3 regions of the Micromonospora soli genome follow, and region 3 is predicted to be linked to each of the others. Evidence: riboswitches for the same ligand, from Rfam matches in the RefSeq annotation. Region 3 holds a riboswitch; each other region holds the start of a gene.
The links. A riboswitch is a leader RNA that binds a small molecule or an ion and turns the genes downstream of it on or off. The one in region 3 is predicted to bind cyclic di-AMP.

Region 1: linked by a shared signal. The riboswitch ahead of Q2K19_RS10785 (C40 family peptidase) and the one ahead of Q2K19_RS18775 (coiled-coil domain-containing protein) in region 3 are both predicted to bind cyclic di-AMP.
Region 2: linked by a shared signal. The riboswitch ahead of Q2K19_RS28675 (LysM peptidoglycan-binding domain-containing protein) and the one ahead of Q2K19_RS18775 (coiled-coil domain-containing protein) in region 3 are both predicted to bind cyclic di-AMP.

The regions. Positions count from the first base shown of each region.
Region 1 is NZ_CP130427.1:2,251,263-2,258,501, reverse strand. Features, by position in the region: gene Q2K19_RS10795 (C40 family peptidase) at 1-369, shown strand, start outside; gene Q2K19_RS10790 (N-acetylmuramoyl-L-alanine amidase) at 436-2,463, opposite strand; cyclic di-AMP (ydaO/yuaA leader) riboswitch at 2,700-2,835, shown strand; gene Q2K19_RS10785 (C40 family peptidase) at 2,848-3,882, shown strand; gene dcd (dCTP deaminase) at 3,953-4,531, opposite strand; gene Q2K19_RS10775 (pyridoxamine 5'-phosphate oxidase family protein) at 4,610-5,149, shown strand; gene Q2K19_RS10770 (zinc metalloprotease) at 5,225-6,211, opposite strand; tRNA gene Q2K19_RS10765 (tRNA-Gly) at 6,458-6,531, shown strand; gene Q2K19_RS10760 (class I SAM-dependent methyltransferase) at 7,013-7,239, shown strand, end outside.
Region 2 is NZ_CP130427.1:6,064,443-6,071,681, forward strand. Features, by position in the region: gene Q2K19_RS28655 (M4 family metallopeptidase) at 1-48, shown strand, start outside; gene Q2K19_RS28660 (YbaB/EbfC family nucleoid-associated protein) at 145-606, opposite strand; gene Q2K19_RS28665 (MmyB family transcriptional regulator) at 782-1,081, opposite strand; gene Q2K19_RS28670 (hypothetical protein) at 1,062-1,406, shown strand; gene Q2K19_RS28675 (LysM peptidoglycan-binding domain-containing protein) at 1,512-2,168, opposite strand; cyclic di-AMP (ydaO/yuaA leader) riboswitch at 2,173-2,340, opposite strand; gene Q2K19_RS28680 (glycoside hydrolase family 3 protein) at 2,527-4,350, opposite strand; gene Q2K19_RS28685 (LLM class flavin-dependent oxidoreductase) at 4,542-6,110, shown strand; gene Q2K19_RS28690 (winged helix-turn-helix transcriptional regulator) at 6,198-6,680, shown strand; gene Q2K19_RS28695 (SDR family oxidoreductase) at 6,716-7,239, shown strand, end outside.
Region 3 is NZ_CP130427.1:3,904,780-3,912,018, forward strand. Features, by position in the region: gene Q2K19_RS18745 (BON domain-containing protein) at 1-671, opposite strand, end outside; gene Q2K19_RS18750 (maleylpyruvate isomerase N-terminal domain-containing protein) at 891-1,529, shown strand; gene Q2K19_RS18755 (hypothetical protein) at 1,581-1,985, opposite strand; gene Q2K19_RS18760 (STAS domain-containing protein) at 2,424-2,783, shown strand; gene Q2K19_RS18765 (SRPBCC family protein) at 2,897-3,349, shown strand; gene Q2K19_RS18770 (hypothetical protein) at 3,351-3,863, opposite strand; gene Q2K19_RS18775 (coiled-coil domain-containing protein) at 3,974-5,038, opposite strand; cyclic di-AMP (ydaO/yuaA leader) riboswitch at 5,044-5,175, opposite strand; gene Q2K19_RS18780 (cation diffusion facilitator family transporter) at 5,319-6,233, opposite strand; gene Q2K19_RS18785 (HelD family protein) at 6,335-7,239, opposite strand, start outside.

The DNA of each region.
Region 1 (7,239 bases), 1.7 Mb from region 3:
GCCATCGACGGCGTGGTGAGCAGCGCCGCCCGGATCGCGATCAAGACCGCCTGCGCGCAGGTCGGCGACCCGTACGTCTGGGGCGCCACCGGGCCGAACTCCTTCGACTGCTCCGGTCTCACCCAGTACGCCTACAAGGCGGCGGGCATCTACCTCACCCACTTCACGGGCGCGCAGTGGAACGAGGGCCGGGCGGTCTCCCGCGCCGACGCCCGACCAGGTGATCTGGTCTTCTTCTACAGCGACCTGCACCATGTCGGGCTCTACCTCGGCAACGGGCTGATGGTGCACGCGCCCCGGACCGGCAAACCGGTCCAGGTCGCGAAGGTGGCCTACATGCCGGTCGCCGGCTACCGCCGGGTCACCTGACCCGCCCAGAGCAGCACGAAGGCCCCCGGTCCGCGCGGACCGGGGGCCTTCGTCGTCCCGACGGGACTACTCCGGAGAGCCGACCGACGCCGGCTGGATCTGCACGTCGTCCAGATTCACGAACATCACGCGGTGGCCGAACTGGATCTGCACGTACCGGTTCTCGCCCCGGATCACGGTCCAGTCACCCGGCGAGGAGCCGTCGAAGGTGACGGCGCGGTAGTACTCGCCCGGCAGGACCCCGCCGACCGCGTACCGCTGGCCCGCGGCGAAGGTGTACTGGAGCGGGGAGATGGTCTGGTACGGCACCCCGGCCGGGTAGGCCGCCCGCTCGGGGTAGGCCCGCCCGTACACCGGGATGGTGGTCTTCCCGGGCTTGGGCGTCACCACAGAGCCCTGCGCCCACTTCGCGGTGGGCGCGGCGGCCGGGTTGTAGAACCAGGCCTTCTGGCCGAGGTACCAGATCGCCGTCCAGTCGCCCTGCACGTCCGCCAGGGCGTACGTCTGACCGGCCGAGGCGCGGGCGCCGTGGTCGGAGATGTACATGGTGTCCGGCGTGCCGTTCGGGCGCAGGCCGCGGTCGTTGACCAGCGGCGCGAGCTCGCTCGGCGCGGTGTGCAGGATGACCGAGGAAGAGCCGCGGAGCGGGCACGGCGCGGCCGGCGGCGTCGGCTTCGGCACGCCCGGCGGCTGCTGGTTGCAGCCGATGAAGGCGGGCTGGTTGGTGGCGTAGTCCGGGTCGATGGTGACCAGGCCGCTGTGCGGCGTGCCGGTGCCCTGGAACGGCGCCTTCATCAGGTCGAAGTAGTGCGACCAGTCCCAGTAGGGGCCCGGGTCCCAGTGCATGCCGGCCACGGTGCCCGCGGTGGTGCCGGGCACGTTGTCGTGGCCGAGGATGTGCTGCCGGTCCAGCGGGACCTGGAACCGCAGCGCCAGGTGGCGGACCAGCTTGGCCGAGGTGCGGTACATCGCCTCGGTGTACCAGGTGCCGTGGCCGGCGAAGCCCTCGTGCTCGATGCCGATGGACTTGGCGTTGACGTACCAGTTGCCGGCGTGCCAGCCCACGTCCTTGGCCTTGATGTGCTGGGCGATGTAGCCGTCCGCCGAGCGCAGCGTGTAGTGCCAGCCCAGGTAGGTCTTGTCCTTGACCAGGTTCACGCTGGGACCGAAGTAGCCCTCGGTGTCGTGGATGACGATGTACTCGATCTTCTGCTGGGCGGGCCGGGCGCCCAGGTCGTGGTTGCCGTAGTCGCCGGCGCCCGGGCCGTACTTCTCGTACGGCGCGGGGATCCACTCGCAGGCGACGCGGACCGGGCACTCCAGCCCGTCCGGCCGCTCGGCGCGGCGCAGCCCCAGCTTGTGCAGCCCGGACTCGTCCGGCGTCACCGCCGCGGCGGCGAGGGTCACCCGCTGCCCGTCGTCGGTGGTCCGGCTGGCGCCCTGGCCGATCTGGTCGTACACCTCGTCGGCGAAGGCCGCCGCGGCGTCCTCGGTGTCCGCGCCGGAGTAGCGGGCCACCGCGCCGTACCAGGCCGCCGGGTCGCTGCCGGCACCGACCGGCCCGCCCAGTGCCTTCTGGTACGACGCGAGCAGCGCCGCCCCGCCGCGGATGTTGGCGGTGGCGTCGCTGCGCAGCGTCTCCACCGACAGGCCGGTGAGCGCGGCGGCGGCGTCGACGGTCTGCAGGGACGCCTGGGGCAGCACGTCCCCGGACGGCGCGGCGGCGATGGCCGGGTCGACGGTGAGCGGTCGTGCGTCGTCGCCCCGCGGGTCCTCGTTCTCGTCCACGTGCGCGCTGGACGGGGTCGAGGCCACCTGCTCGGCGTCGGTCAGGTGCATCGGGCCGTAGCCGCCGCTGGTGCTGGGCTGGCCCGCGTGGGTGTCCCAGCGGGACTCCAGGTAGGAGACGCCGAGCAGGACGTTCTGCGGCACGCCGTACTCGCCGGCCGCCGCGGCGTACTGCTGCTGGCGGTCGACGGTGGGGGCGGTGATGGGTTCGGCGGCCACCGGGCCGGTGGCCGCGAGGGCAGCGGTCGCCGCGACGGCGGCGGCCAGCAGTATCCGTCTGCCCGACGGCGGGGGTGAGAGGTGCATCAAACCTCCAGACAGGGATGGGGGTCACTGCGACCCTCACCCTCACTCCGCACCCGCCCTGTGGTCAATAGCTTTCCGGATAGTGATGTGGGTTGAAAAAAATCTTCGACCGGGCTGGAGTGGCCGCGAATTCCCGTACGGAGTGTCACGGCGTCTCGGGTTGCTAATTGATAACGGCCATCTCTACTCTGGTCAATCGTCGACCGGCAGCTTCACGACCCAGCCCGGGTGGTGACGGTCCGACACCGCCGAGTCGCCTCCGGGCGAGCCGGGGACCCAGGTATCTGGGGTGAATCCGCAGCCACTGCGGTAGGGCGGCTCCCTTCCCGCCCGAACCCGTCAGCTAACCCGGTAGGCGGTCGGGAAGAAGGAGTACGGAGCCCGGTGGCACACCATGCCCCGCGGCCACCGTCGATCCGGTCGGTCGACCGGGTGACGGCTGCGCCGCGTTCACGCTGGTCCCGCTGCACCACCGCCCTCGCCGCCCTGGTCGGCACCGCCGTCATCCTGACCGGCGGCGCCACGGCGGCCCACGCCGAACCGTCGGTCGCCGAGATCGAAGCCCAGATCGACCGGGACTGGAACAAGCTCGAACCGATCATCGAGCAGGTCAACGCCACCCGCGGGGACCTCGCCGTCAAGCGCAAGCAGGCCGCGGCGCTGGCCAAGCAGATCGCCCCGCTGCAGGCCCAGGTGGACGCCGCGCTCGGCCGGGTCGGCGGGCTCGCCGCCGACGCCTACAAGGGGGACAACCTCTCCACCGTCAACGCGCTGCTGGGCAGCCGGTCGCCGGGCGAGGTGGTCGACAGCCTGGAACTGCTCGACCGCTTCGCCCACCGCCAGCAGCAGCAGGTGCAGGCCGTCGCCGACCTGCGCGACCAGCTGGCCGCGAAGAAGAAGCCGCTGGACCTGATGATCGCCAAGCTGGCCCGCACCGAGGCCCAGCTCGCGGCGCAGAAGAAGCAGATCGACGCCGAGATCGCCCGGCTCCAGAAGCTGCGGCTCAAGGTCTACGGCAACGGCGGCGGCGGCCCGCTGCGTCCCGCCCCCTGCCCCGCCGGCTACCCGGGCGGCCCCGCCGGGGTCGCGGTCAAGTTCGCCTGCGCCCAGATCGGCAAGATCTACGTCTGGGGTGCCGCCGGCCCGGACCACTACGACTGCTCCGGCCTCACCATGGCGGCCTGGGCCAAGGCCGGGGTCTCCCTGCCGCACAACGCCGCCCAGCAGCACGACGTCACCCGGCGGGTGAGCCGCAGCGAGCTGCGCGCCGGTGACCTGGTCTTCTACTACAGCGACCTGCACCACGTGGCGATGTACGTCGGTGGCGGCTGGGTGGTGCACGCCTCCCAGTCCGGCAAACCGATCACGATGAAACGCGTCGACGACGGCCAGATCAACAGCTACGGCCGCCCGGGCTGAGCGGCAAGCAGGGGCCCCTTCTTAACGCGTGAGGTAGAGGAAGGGGCCCCGCTTAACGCGCTGGCGCTGCTCAGCGGGTGGGCCAGACCCGCCAGTTCTGCCAGGAGCGGCTCGGGGTGGGGCCGCGCTGGCCCTGGTAGCGCGAGCCGTAGATCTCGGAGCCGTACGGGTGTTCGGCCGGCGAGGAGAGCCGGAAGATGCAGAGCTGCCCGATCTTCATGCCCGGCCAGAGGGTGATCGGCAGGTTCGCCACGTTGGAGAGCTCCAGCGTGACGTGTCCGGAGAAGCCGGGGTCGATGAAGCCCGCCGTCGAGTGGGTGAGCAGCCCGAGCCGGCCCAGGCTGGACTTGCCCTCCAGCCGGCCGGCGAGCTGGTCGCCGAGCGAGATCACCTCAAGCGTCGAAGCGAGCACGAACTCGCCCGGGTGCAGGACGAACGGCTCGCCCTCCGGCACCTCCACCATCGAGGTCAGGTCGTCCTGCTGGACCGCCGGGTCGATGTGCGTGTAGAGGTGGTTGTTGAAGACCCGGAAGAGCCGGTCCAGGCGTACGTCGATGCTGGACGGTTGCACCAGCGTGGGCTCGAAGGGCTCCAGAGCGAGCGTGCCTGCCTTGATCTCGGTGACCAGGTCCCGGTCGGAGAGCAGCATCGGAACACCATAGCGACCAGAACGGGTGACCTGCGTGTCGGACTACATCTTCGTACACCTGTTCGATAGAATGTCCACATGGCTTCCTGGTCCGAATTCGCCGCCGACGAGCCCCGACTCGCCGACGAGATCCGCCTTCTCCTGCAGCAGTACGGGCCGGGCTTCGGCTACCTCGCCACAGTCCGCGCCGACGGAGGTCCCCGGGTCCACCCGGTCTCTCCGGTGATCACCGACGACGGGCTCTACTGCTTCGTCATCGACTCGCCCAAGCGCCGCGACCTCGAACGCGACGGCCGCTACGCCCTGCACTCGTTCCCGCCCGAGGAGAGCGACGACGAGGCGTACGTCGCCGGTCGGGCCCGCCCGGTGAGCGACCCGGCGACCGTGGCCCGGCTGGCCGAGCTGGGCCGCGCCGCGCCGCAGGTCGACTGGCGGCTGTTCGAGTTCACCGTCGACGTGGCGATGCTCACCCGGCGTGACCAGACGACCCGGCCCGGCGCCGGCCGGCCGCAGGTAAGGGTCTGGCTCGACCCGCGGGCGACCGGCCCGACCCGCCGTACCGCCGCCGAGGTCCGGCGCGGCCGGCACGGCTTCGATACCCGCCGCCCGGCCGCCTGAGCCCACCAAAGCGCCGGTGCCGGCCCCGTCCGAGGACGGGACCGGCACCGGCGTTCCGCGTTCAGCGCGGGATGGTCATGCCGCGCGGTAGGCGTTCCACGCGGTCAGCATCCGGCTCGCCTGACCAGCGGTGAACTGGTACATGCACGAGTCGTAGGTGTAGTCCATGAAGTTGGTGATCGGGTCCAGGCCGGCCGCAGCGCAGGTGTCCCGCCCGGTGGGGCACTGGAACGCCGGCGAGCTCTCGGCGGGGGTGTCGTCGACGCTGTCGCCCGAGCCGGAGCAGCCACCCTGGAAGGTGTGGTAGAGGTTCAGCCAGTGGCCGATCTCGTGGGTGCCGGTGTCGCCCTGGTTGTAGTTGGTCGCGGTGCCACCCGGCAGCGACTCGCTCAGCGCAACCACGCCGTCCATGCTGTCGAGCTTGCGCTTCGGGAAGGTGGCCCAGCCGAGCAGGTCGTCGCTCAGCTCGCCCAGGTAGATGTTGAGGGTGCTCTTGCCGCCCTCACGCAGCGAGGACTTCATCTGCCGCTCCGCCGAGGAGCCCTGGACGATCGGGTACCACGCCGCGTTGGTGACGTGGTGCACCTTCTGGAGCTGGAAGCTGAAGGCGGTCGGGGCGCCGCCGGTGGCGCCGCTGTAGGCCTTGTTCAGCACGTCGATCTGCTGGGTGACCATCGAGTCCGGGATGTTGCCGCCGGCGCGGGTGGTGTCCCGCTGGATGACGTGCACGACGACCTGGATGGTGACGGTGGCCAGCGGAGCGGCGGCCTGGGCGCCACCCCGGAAGGCGGCCCGCTCACGCAGGGCGGCGGCGAGGTCGGCCTCGCGGTCGCGGACCTGCTGGGCGGTCAGCTCGTTTGGGTCGAGCTTGCTGCTGCCACCCTTCGCGACCCGGGCGTTCGAGTGCGCGTCGGCCGGCTCGGCGCAGGAGCCGCCCGGGGCGGCGGAGAAGGCCGACGCAGCGGGGACGACGCCAACGGCGCCGGTGCTCAGCAGCAGCGCGAGGGTCGTCGACGCGACGCCGGCGGCCCGCCGGGTCAGCAGGTTGGGACGGAGTCCCATGGGCCCACCTCTTTCTGCCGGCGCGACAGGGGGGTATGTCACGCCGAGTCGGAGAACGTTGGGGAGACGTTACAACCGATCGAAGGATTTGAAAACGACCATATGTTGCCGTGGGGAAACTTTCTGCTGCTCGGTGGGCCCGGGCCGTTGCGAGATCGTTTCGGGGCGGTTGCGGGGCGGCCGGAAGCCGCCGCAGGGGTACCTGCGTGCACGGAGGTGGTGACCTCAGGTACAGTGGTGCCGCCTGCGGGTGTAGTTCAATGGCAGAACATCAGCTTCCCAAGCTGACAGTGCGGGTTCGATTCCCGTCACCCGCTCCACACGAAAGGCCCTGATCAGGACGTCAGTCCCGGTCAGGGCCTTCGATGTTCCACGGGCCGCCAGCGCCCGATGGGCCATCCACGGGCCACTAGCCACGCTTCTCACCGGCCTTCTACTTCATCGCGGAGCACGGCCTGCGCTACCGCAAGTGGCCCGGGCGGATCACCGGTCAGGACACCACACGGACGCACGCCAGCGCGCCGAGCGGGAGAGGATCATTCAGGCCCGCGTCGAAGCGCTGCTAACGATGTTTCCCACCAGGTCGACCCACGCTCTCGAATAGCGGGGCCCACGTGAAGCGCCCGCCGCCGGTAATCTGCCTGATGAGCTGGCTGTCCGAAAAAGACGGCTTCACATAATGTGATCAATCATGGACACCGCGTCCATGTCGGTAGATCGAACACCGCATGCAGGGCACGCAATCACGCTTGCCCTGGCGAGGCCGGGGGACGAGAACGACGTCATGGGAATGGGGTCACGGTGACAACCACCGACTACGACGACTTTGCGAACGCCTACTCGGCGGAGAACGAGTCCGGCCTCTTCAACGCCTACTACGAGCGACCCGCGATGCTTCGCCTCGCCGGCAACGTCTCGGGCCGCCGAATCCTCGACGTGGGGTGCGGTTCCGGCCCGTTGTCAGCTGCGCTGCGCGCCAAGGGAGCCGTGGTCACCGGCTTTGACGTGAGTGCGGCCATGGTCGACCT
Region 2 (7,239 bases), 2.2 Mb from region 3:
CTGCAGACCTCCTTCGTCGTCGACGACACGGCGGTCACCCTGTCCTGAGCAACACCGGAGCGGCCGGTCGTCGTCCTCCCGACGACCGGCCGCTCCGTCGTGTCAGGCCCCGCGCGTGTCAGGCCCCGCGCGAGGGCACCGCGGTCACGCCGGGCGATCCGCCCGAGCGGCCGGCTCCCCGTTCCGGTTGAGCCGGGCGACCACGCTCTCCATCGCTCGGCCGAACGTCTCCTTCTGCCGCACCGACTGCTCCGGCAGGCCGCCGAGCCGCGCGGCGAGCGCATCGACGTCGGCCCGCGCCGAGGCGGTGACCCGCGCGTCGAGTTCGGCGAGCGCGACATTGGCTGCCGCCACCACGTGCTCGCAGACGGTCTCCCAGCCGGCCCCGGCCAACGCCGGGTCGACGCTGACGGACTCGAGCCGGCCACCCTGGACGGCCACCACCCGGACCAGGCCGTCGGCCGCGGCGCCCTCGGCGCGGAGCAGCTCGCCCGGGTCGCCGTCGGCGTGCCCACCGTCCCGCGAGCGCATGAAGGACAGGGCCTGCTCGGTCTGGGTGAGCAGCTCGTCGAGGCTCGCGGCCGCGGAGAACGGGTCGATGGTCATAGCCGCGCTTTCTTCACGTCTTTCCGGAGCACCGTGACGATAGCAACCGCGCCCGACAGCGACGCGGTCCACACCGCTCAGAACGTCCGCCGGTACAGCGAGCAGCCCTGACACACCTCCGGCGGCGTGTCGGCAGCCAGCCGCCGGCGGAACGCGCGGTTGACCGGCGGTCTGTTCACGCCCGCTGGCGCACGCCGACGGCCTCCGCGCTGAGGTCCGCGTGGAGGAGGCGGAGCGCCGCCTCGGCCGGCGACCCGGCCGCCGCCGGGTAGGTCATCAGTCGGTGGCCGGCCTTCCCGGGCAGGTGCAACATCTCGAAGTCGAGGTCGAACTCCCCCACCACCGGATGCCGGAACCGGTTGGTGCCGGAGACGCAGGTCTGCACCGGATGCCGGGACCAGAGGGCGGCGAAGGCGACCGCGCCGCTGCTCCTGCTCGGCCCGGACCGGGGGTGGATGGTGCTGCTGCTCGTCACCACGTTCGTCGGTGGGGTGGCCAACCTGGTGGTGATCGTCGGCTTCATGGTGACCGCGACGTCCGGCCTGCCCGACGGCGAGCAGGGCCTGGCGACCGGCATAGCCACGCTGAGCCAGCAGGTGGGGATCACCGTCGGCATCCCGGTCATGTCCGCGGTGTTGGCCGCGGTCGTGCACGGCCTGGGCACCGAGGGCGCCGGGGCCGTACTGCGCGGGGTCACCACCGCCGTCGGGGTGAACGCCGCCGTCTGCCTGCTCGGCGCGGGGCTTGCCGCGCTCCTGCTCCCGCCGCCCCAGCCAGGCGGTCGGGCGGCCGTGGGCTGAGCGGCTGCGGCGTGGCGTCACGGGACGAGACGCGCGGAACGCCCGACCGGGAGACCGGTCGGGCGTTCCGCTCGGACCGCCGGGGAGGTCGGGTCCGGTGGTGCCTCAGTGCAGGCGCAGCCGCTGGCCCGGGAAGATCAGACCCGGGTTGCCGCCGACCACGCCCTTGTTGCGCTCGTACAGCGCGTGCCAGCCGCCGGCGACCTGGTGCGCGCCGGCGATCTCGGACAGGGTGTCACCGCGCTTGACCACGTAGCTGCCACCGCCGGTGCTCGGCGCGGTACGCCGCTGCTTGTGGGTGGCGTGGTCGCTGCGCGACGACCGGTCCTTCGTGGCCTTCCTGGTCGACTTCTTCTTCGACCCGCTGTCCGACTTGGCCGAGTAGTGCTTGGTCGAGCCGGCCTTCTTGCCGCAGACCGGCCAGGCGCCGATGCCCTGGCCGTCGAGGACCTTCTCGGCGATGGCGATCTGCTCGCTGCGGCTGGCGAGGTCGGCACGGCTGGCGTACTTCCCACCGCCGTAGCCGTTCCAGGTGCTCCGGGTGAACTGGAGACCGCCGTAGTAGCCGTTGCCGGTGTTGATGTGCCAGTTGCCGCCGGACTCGCACTGGGCGATCGCGTCCCAGTTCACGCTGGACGCGCTGGCCGGGGCGGTCGGACCGAGGAGGGCGGCGGCGCCGGTGGCCGCGCCGGCGACGAGCGCGCCGACGGCGACGCGACGCCGGGTGGTCCGCTGGGGACGGGCGATATGTGCACTTGCCATGTGGGATTCCTCCACGCCGACGAGGTGAGCTGTCGGGTTCGGGCCGAGGAGCCCGGCCGCCGGCCGGCGGCTTCACCCCGAGGTGTCGAGCACCGAGGAACGTGTGGGTCCCCCGCTTCCGCCTGAGGTCCAGGTCCCGCCGGCCGGTGGCGGAATTAGGCGTTACCGGCCTGCGGTGTCCGCGATCGCGAACGGAGACGACGTTAGGTCCGGTTTGGGACGGTCGCCCACTTCTTGTGAAGTTCTTCACCCGGCCGAGCGACGTCCGCCCACTCCGAGTTGCGGACCGGCCGAACATGCCCTACAAGCACACGCATCACCCACAGTGACCGTCCAAGCCGGTCCCGCAGCCGTCCCTTCAGTACGTCAGGCCGTAGCCCTGCGCGTAGAGCGGGACCTGGCCGTCGCCGGCGTTGATGGGCTGCTGGCTGACCGAGTTCATCCAGGTCATCGGCAGTTTGCCGGTGGGCGCGTACCCGCCGAAGAGGACGTCCGCGACGCCGGCGCCCTCGGTGCCGGGCAGCCACGAGGCGAGCAGCCCGTCCCACTTGGGCAGCTCCGCCGCGATGTCCAGCGGCCGCCCGGAGACCAGCACCACGATCACCGGCACGCCGGCATTACGCAGCGTCGTGATTGTCCGAAGGTCCTCCCGGTCCAGGCTCATGCTGCCGGTGCGGTCGCCCTGGCCCTCGGCGTACGGCGTCTCGCCGACCACCGCGATGGCGGCCCGGTAGCTGCTGTTGATGCCGGTGCCGCGCTGGTTGTAGGTGACCGTCGTGGTCGGACCGACGGCGGCGCGGATGCCCTGGAGGATGGTGGTGCCCGGGGTGATGTTGCCGGAGGAGCCCTGCCAGGAGATGGTCCAACCGCCACTCTGGTTGCCGATGTTGTCGGCGTTCCTGCCGGCCACGAAGATCTTGTTGTTGTCCCGGGCGAGCGGCAGGATGCCGGCGGAGTTCTTCAGCAGCACCTGGGACTCGCGGACGGCCTGCCGGGCCAGCGCCCGGTGGGTGGCGCTGCCGACCGTCGAGGTCCAACTCCGGTCGGTGTACGGCCGCTCGAAGAGGCCCAGCTCGAACTTCTTGGTGAGGATGCGCCGGTTGGCGTCGTCGATCCGGCTCATCGGCACGTGCCCGTTCTGCACCTCGGCCCGGAGCGTGCTGATGAAGGTCTTCCAGGCGGTGGGCACCATGACCATGTCGATGCCGGCGTTGATCGCCGTGCTCACCTCGGCGGCGGTGAAGCCCGCGGCGCCGTCGATCTGGTCGATGCCGTTCCAGTCCGAGACCACGAAGCCGGAGAAGCCCAGTTCTCCCTTGAGGACGGTGGTGATCAGGTACTGGTGGCCGTGCAGCTTCACGCCGTTCCAGCTGCTGTAGGAGATCATCACCGCGCCGACGCCACGCTGGACGGCCGCCTGGAACGGGGGCAGGTGGATGGCCCGTAGGTCGGCCTCGCTCAGCTGGGTGTTCCCCTGGTCCACCCCGCCGGTGGTGCCGCCGTCGCCGAGGTAGTGCTTGGCGGTGGCGAGCACCGAGGTGGGACCGCCGAGGGTGGCGCCCTGCAGGCCGGTGACCAGGGTGGACATGCTCGACGGCAGGTCCGGGGTCTCGCCGAACGACTCGTAGGTGCGGCCCCAGCGGTCGTTGCGGGCGACGCAGAGGCAGGGCGCGAAGTCCCAGTCCACCCCGGTGCCGGTGATCTCCTCGGCGACGGCCTGGCCGATCTGCTGCACCAGGGCGGGGTCGCGGGTGGCGCCGAGCCCGATGTTGTGCGGGAAGATCGTCGCACCGACGACGTTGTTGTGGCCGTGCACGGCGTCCACGCCGTAGATCATCGGAATGCCGAGCGGAGTGGCGAGGGCGCCCCGCTGGAAGCCGTCGTACATGTCGGCCCAGGCGGTGGCGGTGTTCGGCGAGGGCGCGGAGCCGCCACCGGAGAGGACCGAGCCGAGCCGGTAGGTGGTCAGGTCGGTGGCGGTGACCGAGCCGCGCTCGGCCTGGGTCATCTGGCCGATCTTCTCGTCCAGGCTCATCCGGGCGAGCAGGTCGGCCACGCGGGTCGCGACGGGCAGCGTCGGGTCCTGGTACGGCAGGCCGGCGGCGGCGGCCGGCGGCGGTGCGGCCACGGCGGTGACCGCGACGAGGAGGAGGGATAGGCCGAGGGGGCGGTGACGGGTCACGGGTCGCTCCTTCCGGAGGAACGTGCGGCCGATCACCAGCAGCCTATGCGGTTCTCACATTCACCGACACCACTGCAATCCCCACATTGTGAACAGTCCTTGCGGTCGGGGAGCGGGGGCGCGCCGGCCCGGCGCGGACTACGGTGGCGAGGTCCGGCGCGGTCGCCGGGCCGGTGCGCAGGCGGAGGACCATGACTGACTACGGACACGACCTGACCTTCGGCGGGTTCATCACGCCCGTCGCCGGCCAGGTCGAGCAGGTGGTGGCGCTGGCGAAGCGCTGCGAGCAGGCCAACCTGGACCTGCTCACCTTCCAGGACCACCCGTACCAGCCGGGCTTCCTGGACACCTGGACGCTGATGTCGTACCTGGCCGCGGCGACCAGCCGCATCCGGCTGGCCGGCAACGTGCTGAACCTGCCGCTGCGCCAACCGGTGGTGCTCGCCCGTAGCGTGGCCAGCCTGGACCTGCTCAGCGGCGGCCGGGTGGAGCTGGGCCTGGGGGCCGGCGCGTTCTGGGAGGCGATCGAGGCGGTCGGCGGACGGCGGCTCAGCGCCGGGCAGGCGGTGGACGCCCTCGACGAGGCGATCCGGGTCATCCGCGAGGTCTGGAACGTCGAGCAGCGCGGCATGGTCCGGGTGCCGGGCACGTACTACCGGGTGGTCGGGGCGAAGCGGGGGCCGGCGCCGGCCCACCCGGTGGAGATCTGGGTCGGCGCGTACAAGCCGCGGATGCTGCGGCTGGTGGGGCGCGCGGCGGACGGCTGGCTGCCGTCGCTGGCGTACCTGCCGGACGGGCCGGCCGAGCTGCCGGCGATGAACGCCGTCATCGACGAGAGCGCCGAGGGCGCCGGGCGAGACCCCCGGTCGGTGCGGCGGCTGCTGAACATCAGCGGTCGGTTCACCCGGTCCTCCGGCGGTTTCCTCGCCGGCCCGCCGAAGCAGTGGGTGGAGGAGCTGGCCGGGTTGGTGCTGGACCACGGCATCTCCACCTTCATCCTCGGCGCCGACGACCCCACCGCGATCCAGCTCTTCGGGCAGGAGGTCGCGCCCGCCGTGCGGGAGCTGGTCGCCGCGGAACGTGCCCAGCCCGGCGCCCGGGCCGGGGCCACCGAGGAACAGCAGGAGGCGGTCGAGGCCGGGGGCGCCACCACGCTCGCGGTCACCCCCACCCCCGATCCGGGGGTACGGCTGACCGACCACCAGCTCTGGGACGAGTCCACCCGCCCGGTCGCCCCGCCGGCGCCGGCCGGGCACGTCTACACCCCGCACGACCAGGCGGTCGGCGCTCACCTCGTCGACGTGCACGACCACCTGCGGCAGGAGCTGGCGCAGGTGCGCGACCTGCTGGGGCAGGTCCGGCGCGGGGTGGTCTCCGCCGGTGCCGCCCGGGCCGTGCTCAACCAGATGACCATGCGGCAGAACAACTGGACGTTGGGGGCGTACTGCGCCGCGTACTGCACGGTGGTGACCCAGCATCACGGGCTGGAGGACAACTCGGTCTTCCCGCACCTGCGGCGCGCGGACCCGGGGCTGGCCCCCGTGCTCGACCGGCTGGAGGCGGAGCACGTGGTGATCCACGACGTGGTCGAGGGCGTGGACCGGGCGCTGGTCGACCTGATCCGCAACCCGGGCGACTTCACCGAGATCCAGAAGGCGGTGGACCTCCTCACCGACACCCTGCTGTCGCACCTGTCGTACGAGGAGCAGCAGATCGTCGAACCGCTCGCCCGGTACGGCTTCTACGCGGGTCAGGTCTGAGGCGTGGGTTGTTCCCGCTCGCCGGCGCGTCGCGGCGTGAGATAGCTGACTTTTGTTTTCCTAAGTCAGCCGGGTAGCGTCAACGGCATGACCGACTTCCTCGCGCAGCGTGACACCTGGTCCGCCGCCAACTGCTCGATCGCCCGGGCGCTCGACGTGGTGGGCAACCGGACCACCCTGCTGCTGCTGCGGGAGGCGTCGTTCGGCACCCGGCGCTTCGACGACTTCGCCCGCCGGGCCGGGGTCAGCGAGCCGGTGGCCGCCGCCCGGCTGAAGCAGCTCGTCACCGACGGCCTGCTGGAGCGGCGGCCCTACCGGCAGCCGGGGCAACGCACCCGCGACGAGTACGTGCTCACCGCCAAGGGGCGGGACCTGCTGCCCGTGCTCGCCGCGCTGCGGCAGTGGGGCGACACGTACGCCGTCTCCGAGACCGGACCGTCGGTCCGGGTGGCCCACCACGACTGCGGCGCCGCCGTGCACGTACGGCTGCGCTGCGCGGCCGGGCACGACGTGTCGCCCGGCGAGGTGGACGTGCTGCCCGGCCCCGGCCTGCTCCCGGCGACGGCCTGACCCGCCGATCTCGGCCACACCCTCAGGAGCGACACATGAAGATCTCTGGACGCACAGCCCTGGTCACCGGGGCCAACCGCGGCTTCGGCCGGCACCTGGCCGCCGAACTGCTGGCCCGCGGCGCCACCGTCTACGCCGGCGCCCGCAACCCCGACACCGTAGATCTGCCCGGGGTCACCCCGGTGCGGCTGGACATCACCGACCCGGCGTCGGTGGCGGCCGCCGCCGCACTCGCCGGCGACGTCACCCTGCTGATCAACAACGCCGGCTCGGGCACCGGCGCCGACCTGCTCGACGCCGACCCGGCCAAGGTCCGGCTGGAGATGGAGACCCACTACTTCGGCACGCTGGAGATGGTCCGGGCGTTCGCGCCGCGGATCGCCACCAACGGCGGCGGCACGGTCCTCAACGTGCTCTCCGCGCTGTCCTGGATCGCCCTCCCGCAGGTCGGGGCGTACAGCGCGGCCAAGTCGGCCGAGTGGGCGATGACCAACGCGCTGCGTACACAGCTCGCCGACCGGGGCGTGCGGGTCACCGGGCTGCACGTCGGCTACATGGA
Region 3 (7,239 bases):
CCCACCGTCACGTGGTTGTGCACCTCCCGGATGCCGGGCGCGGACCAGACGACCCGTTCGATCTCGTCGCGCTCGGAGATCGAGTGCACCAGGCCCGCCAGGATCGCGGTGTCGCCGTGCACCCGGACGCTGATCCCCTCCGCCTCGGTGGCGTCGTTGCGGGCGAGCGCGTCCACGATCTGCTCGGCCAGTGCCCGCCCGTCGGCGCTGGCGCCCGGCCGGACGGTGATCCCGTTGCTCACCCCGCGTACGCCGTTGAGCCGGCCGACCGCCCGCTCGGCGGCCCGGCGCTGGTACTCCCACTCGACCTCGCCGTGCAGGGTGACCCAGCCGTCGGAGACGGTGACGTCCAGCGCCTCGATCGGCACGAACGCGTCCCACTCCAGGGCCCGGCTGGCGGCGGTGGCGATCTCCGGGTCGCTCTTCTCGGCCGAGGTGGCGATCCGGACGGCGAGGTCGTTGGCGACGGCCCGGACCCGGGACACCCGGTGCGCGGCCCGTTCGGCGGCCCACTTCTTGGCGTAGCTGTCCACCCAGCCGGACAGCGTGACGACGCCCTCGGTGACGGTCACCCCGATCTCGTTGGGGCGTACCCGGGGTTCCCAGGTCAGCTCGTCGAGCACGTCGGACTGGATGTCCTGGTCGGTACGGGTGATCGTCGCGGTGGCCATCGGTGGCTCCCTCCCGGATCGGTTCGCGGCGCGGGCTGCTCGGCGCCCGGCACGGACGCCCGCACCACGATCCTGGCCGCACCCCGGGTGAGGTGTCCTCATCCGATCCGGGTGGGCCGGCCGGTCCGGGGAGCGCTCTCCACCGCCTCCGGGTCCGTCCGGGTCGATCTTGGATGAGTAGGCTCGGCCTCCCGGACCCGCGACGAGAGGGGTACGCCCATGCATCCGATCCGGACCGCCTACCTGACCGCCGCCCGCTCGGCGGTGACGCTGCTCGCCCACCCCGCGGTGGCCGAGCAGTGGGACGCCCCGAGCGCCCTCGCCGAGTTCCGGGTCGGCGGGCTCGCCGGCCACCTGGCGTTCCAGATCCTCGCAGTGCCGGGGGTGCTCGCCGAGCCGGTCCCGCCGGGCGAGCCGGTCGGCCTGCTCGACCACTACGCCCGGGGTACCTGGATCGGCGCACCGGTCGACGACGAGGTGAACGTGGGCATCCGCGCCTCCGGGGAGTGGATCGCCGCCGACGGCCCTGAGGCGCTGCTCGCCGCGGCCGGCGCCGCGGTCGACGAGCTGGCCGCCACGCTGCCGGCCGAGCCGGACGGCCGGGTCGTGCACCTGGCCCGGGGGCCGTGGTCGCTGGCCCTGGAGGACTACCTCACCACCCGGCTGATGGAGCTGGCCGTGCACTCCGACGACCTGGCGGTGAGCGTCGGCGTGCCCACCCCGGAGCTGCCGGCCGACGCGCTGGACCCGGTGCTGGCCCTGCTCGCCCGCCTCGCCGTACGCCGGCACGGGCAGCCGGCCGTGCTGCGGGCGCTCAGCCGGGCCGAGCGGGCGCCGGCGAACGTCACCGCGTTCTGAACCGCGCGCGGCGACGCCCCCGGTCCGGGGACGCCGCCGGGCGCGGTGCGGTCAGTCGTCCAGGCCGACCGGGGAGTCCGGGCGGTCCACGTCGACGAACTCGATCTCGTCCAGCTCGCGGACGCCGCTTCCGGCGGCCCGGGCGGCGGTGCCGGCCGCCCAGCCGAGCGCCGCCCCGGCCAGCGCCGCGGCGATCAACAGCGTCCAGGGCAGCGCCGGCCGGCGACCGGCGAGCGCGTCGAAGGCGAGGCTGGCCCGGCGGCGGGCCTCCTCGGCGGCGGAGCCGACCAGGCCGGTGGCGTCGTCGGTCAGCCCGGCGCCGTTGCGGCGGGCGGAGCGGGCGGCGTCCCGGACGCTGTCCCCGGCGGAGCTGACGGCGGAGAGCAGCTGCTCCCACGCCTGGTCCGCGATCCGCTCGGGCTTGCTCCGGCGGTCCAGCAGGGTGGTTCCGAACATGGGTGTTACCTCCTCGGGGTGCCGAAGTCCCGGGCGTCACCTCGGACTCCGGTGGCCATCCGGCGCGTGTGACGGTTCGCTCACCGGGCTGTGCCCGCCCCGGACCGGGCGCAAACCACCCCGGTGGGCCGCCCGCCCACCGCTCGGCGTACGGGGGGAGGAACCACCCGAACGCGCCGGGGTCGCCCGGCTCCGGGCCGAACAGGCGCTCGCCCGCTACCCTGGGTCGGCGGATCGGCCGGCACCCGTCGGTCGTTGCAGGTGTAGAGAGTTGTCCCGGGGAAGCAGGAATCAAAGGATCCGGATGGGGATGCCCAGGTGTGCCCAGTCCGCGAATTGCTCATCCCGAGGGGTGGCGACCGAGGGTGTCGGAGGAATACTCTCGGTCGCGGCCCGCGTACTGATGAGGCGCCCGTACGGGCGAGTGGAGGTGCTCGCGTGAGCCTGTCGATCGTGAAGTCGGTTCTGCCGGGTGGTGTCATCCAGATCGCTCCGCGGGGCGAGATCGACGTCGACACCGCGTACGAGGTGCGGGAAGCGATCGCCGAGGTGCTCGCCAAGGGCCGCCCGTCGCGGATCGAGCTGAACATGCGGCTGGTCACCTTCATCGACTCCGTCGGCATCAGCGCGATGGTGGCCGGGTTCCAGACCGCCGAGGTCAGCGGCGTCAAGCTGGTGGTCACCGAGCCGAGCCGCTTCGTCCACCGGCAGCTCTGGGTGACCGGTCTGCTCGGCCTCTTCGGCGGGCCCGATCCCTACTTCGCCGACAGCGGCTCCGAGCTGCTGCCCGGCGCCTGACCGCCTCCCTCACCCCCTTCTGCGACCCCACCCGGCCGGGGACCTTCGACCGTTGCCAGCCAGGCCCGGGTACGGGACGATCGTCCGGACCGTCGACGGCGAGGGGGTACGGCTTGCTCAGCAGCGACAGCTTCAGCTACACGGTGCAGGCCCGCTGCACCCGGGCGGAGGCGCTCGCCCTGCTCGGTGACCTGAACCGGCAGGGCGAACTGCATCCGCTGATCGTCCGCGTCCGCGAGCTGCCGCCCCGCCCCGGCGCGCTGGCCAGCTACGCGATCACCGACCGGCTGGAGCTCGGCCCGCTGCACTTCCCGGTGACCTACCAGGCGGACGTGCTGGTCGCCACCGAGGACGAGGTGGTGACCGTGGCCCGGCAGCAGCCGGCCACCACCGTGCGCAACCACACCCGGCTGCGGGAGGAGGCGGACGGCGTGGTGCGGATCGACGTCGAGATCACCCTCTCCGCCCCGGCACCGCTGTTCGGCTACGCCTTCCGGCAGGCCCGGGCGGCGCACCTCGGGCTGGCCAGCCGGCTCGGCGCGACCCTGGAGGGGCGCCCGGCCTGAGTCAGGCCCGCCGGCCGGCCGGCACCGCCGGCCGGCCCGCCGGGGCGGCCGGGCGCCGCAGCCGCCCCCACGGCTTGTAGGTGGAGAGCACGGTGGCGACGATCAGCAGGGTGCTGGAGACCGCCGGCGGGATGACCAGGTCCAGCCGGTCCCGGGCGGTGAGGTCCGGCGCCAGGTCGCCGAGCCGGCGCACGGTCGGGGTGAGCAGCAGCAGGACCAGCCCGAGCATCACGGTGGTGAGCGCGAACTTCACCAGCACCCAGCGCCAGCGCAGCAGGCCCCACGGGGTGAGCAGCGCGCTGGCCAGCCCGACCAGCCAGACCGCCAGGCTCAGCGGGGCGAAGAGCCAGGTCACCAGCAGCCCGGCGGCCGGGTAGACCAGCTCGGGGTCGGCGCCGCGCAGCCCGGCGACGCCCAGGGTGAGCAGCACCAGGTCCGCGCCGAGCCAGCCGAGCGAGGTGATCAGGTGCAGGGTCAGCAGGGCCTTGCGTCCGGTGGGCGAGAGTCGGGTCATGCCACCGATGCTGGTCCGCCGCCGGCCCGGCGTCGTGGGGCGCGCGACGACATCCGGCGTACGTCGTGGGGCGTAGGGTGGCCCGCCGCGCGGGGCGGGCCACCCCCGCCTCAGTAGACCGACAGGTGCACGTGGTTGGTGTGGTCGCTGGACGGGTCGCCGTTGCCGCCGCTGTACGCCTTCCACCCGCTGCTCGGCAGCCAGATCTGCTTGTACCAGATCACGTAGAGCACGGCGAGGGCGTCGGCGTTGCGGATGAAGTACGCCGCCAGGTTGTTGCCGTACGTCTTGTCGCCGCCGGTGGCCACGCCGCCGAAGCCGTCCTTCTGCGCCGCGAAGTCGCAGGCCCGGCCCTTCGGGTGCTCGCCCGAGCCGCTGGGCCGGTAACAGGAGACGTACCGGGTGAACCCGGCCGCCTTGGCCTGTTGCAGGGCGTGCAGGGTGCGCGGGGTGATGCAGCCGTCGGCCGGCGTCGGGTCGTTCACGCTGCACGACTCCGGCGGCCAGGAGCCGTCGGCGTTGCGCGGGGCCGGTTCGGCGTTCGCCCGGGAGGTGCCCTGCACGCTGCCGCCGGCGCTGGCCGCCTTGTTGTTCGCCACTTCCAGGGCGTGCTCCGCCTGCTGCTTGCGCTTGGCCATCACCGCGACCTGCTTGCGCTGCTCCTGGATCTCGCCGGTCAGCGCGGCCCGGGTGCGGGTGGCCCGGTCCCGGGTGTCGATGAGGTCGCGCAGCGCCCGGTCCTCGTGCGCGGCGACCTGCTGGAGCGCGGCGGCGCGGTCCATGAAGCCCTCGGGGCTGCTGCTGCCGAGCAGCGCCGCGGCGGTGCCGAGCCGTCCGGTCCGGTACGCCACACCGGCGATCTCGCCGACCTTGGCGTCGCGCGTGCCCAGCTCGGAGTTGATGGTGGCGAGCTCGGCGGTGAGCTGCTTCTGCCGGCTCACCGAGCGGTTCAGCGCGGTCCGCGCCTCCAGCCAGCCCTTGCTGGCCGCGTCGAGCTGGGCGCGCAGGGCCGGGCTGCCGCCCTCGTCGTCGCCGGGGGCGGCGGCGAGCAGGCCGGTCGGGGTGGCCGCCGAGGCGGGGGAGACCGGCGCGGTCGCGACGCCGAGGGCGAGCGTCGCGACGAGCAGGGCCGCCAACCGGGCGGCCGTCCGTCGTACAGGTGCCACTGATGGCATTCAGGTGTCCTTCCGTCAACCGCCGACCGGGTTAGCTGACGGGTTCGGGACGGAAGATCCCTACCGCTGGCGCGGATGCACCCCAGGTACGTGGTTCCCCGGCTCGCCGTGCTGCGGCGATTAGGCGACGGCCACCGCAGGCGCCGGAGGGCGCCGCCCGGCGGAGGCCGCGATCGAGCCTACCGGCGGTGCCCCGACGCGGCCCGGGTGGCGGGGACGGACAGTCGGGCCAAAACCGGCATAGGACCACAATAGTCACTCGAATTTAAGATTGTCCTAATTACCACTCGACTGACCCGCACGCCCCCGGGGACGCTCCGGGTTCGATCTGCAACGTGGCGTGGTCGATCCGGAAGTCGTCGTGCAGGGCGGCCCGGGCGGCGGCCAGCACCTCGCCGACCTCCGCGCCGGGGCGCATGGTCAGGTGGGCCGAGGCCACCTCCATCCCGGAGGTGAGCGTCCAGACGTGCAGGTCGTGCACCTCGGCCACGCCGGGCACCGCGGCCAGCCGGTCGTGCACCGCGGTCACCTGGAGGTGCTCGGGGGCGGCCTGCACCAGGATCCGCACGGCGGCCCGGCCGAGCCGCCAGGTGCGCGGCAGGATGAACAACCCGATGGCGACCGCGACCAGCGGGTCCGCCCACCACCAGTCGGTGAGCGCGATGACCAGGGCGGCGCCGATCACGCCGAGCGAGCCCAGCAGGTCGCCGAGCACCTCCAGGTACGCCCCGCGCAGGTTGATGCTCTCCTGCGCCCCGGTGCGCAGCAGCGCGAACGCGGCGAGGTTGGCGAGCAGGCCGAGCACCGCGACGGCGAGCATCGGGCCGGCGAGGACCTCGGGCGGCTCGCCGAACCGGCGTACCGCCTCGACGAGCACGTAGACGGCGACCGCGCCGAGCAGCACCGCGTTGGCGAGCGCGGCCAGCACCTCCAGCCGGTAGAGCCCGAAGGTGCGCTGCGGGTCGGTGTCGGCTCGGCGGGTGGCGGTGATCGCGGCCAGGGCCATCCCGATCCCGAGCACGTCGGTGAACATGTGCCCGGCGTCGGAGAGCAGGGCCAGCGACCCGGTGCCGAACGCGGCCACCGCCTCGACCAGCATCAGGGCGGTGAGCAGCCCGAACGCGCCCCACAGCCGGCCCCGGTGGCGCTGCGCGGCATTGGCCACCGTGCCGCTGTGGTCATGACCTGCGCCCACGCCCACACCCTCTCGTTCCCCGCCCCGGCCGAGCTCAATCTATGCTCACATCGCTATGTATGCAACTAAAACGGCGGGTGCCACCGGGCCGCCGGCAGCCGTCAGGCGACCGGATCCAGCGTGGTCAGGCGCTGGGTGGCCCGGGAGAGCGCCACGTAGAGCGTCCGCACCCCCGAGCCCGGGTCGGCCCGGATCTCGGTCGGGGCCACCAGCACCACGCCGTCGTACTCCATGCCCTTGGCCTGGAGGCTGGTCACCACCTGGAGCCGCGTGCCGCCCAGGCCGCCCAGCCAGCCGGCCACCTCGTCCCGGCGCGGCACCGGCGTGATCACCCCCACCGTGCCCTCGACCTGCGCCAGCAGCGCGCGGGCCGCCGCCTCGGTGGCCGGGGCCAGCTCGGCGGCGGGCACGGTCAGCTCGACCGGATCCACGCCGGTGGAGCGCACCGCGGTGGGCAGCGGCAGGTCCGGGTAGAGCCGGCGGATCTCCGCCGCCGCCACCGCGAAGATCTCCGCCGAGTTCCGGTAGTTGGTGGTCAGCTCGTAGCGGTACCGGCGACGCCGCCCCAACGCCTGGTCCCGGGCCCGGGTCAGCTCCTCCGGGTCGCCCGTCCAGGCGGTCTGCGCGGGGTCTCCCACCACCGTCCAGGAGGCCAGCCGGCCCCGCCGGCCGATCATCCGCCACTGCATCGGCGAGACGTCCTGCGACTCGTCGACCACGACGTGGGCGAACTCGCGGTAGTCCTCCGGCCGTTCCCGGGCGGCGGCCCGAGCCGCCCGCTGCCGGTCGGCGTACGTGCTCAGCTCCCGGACCCCTCCGGCGAGCTGGAACGGGTCGCGCTTCGGCTTCGGCCGCTGGACCGGCTTGCCGAGCAGCGCGTCCAGCTCGTCCAGCAGCGCGACGTCGGCGATCGTCAACCCCTCGGCGTCCAGGCTCCGGTACGCCTCGGTCAACAGCCGGATCTCCACCCCGGAGAGCACCCCGCCGGCGTACCGGCGCAGCCGCT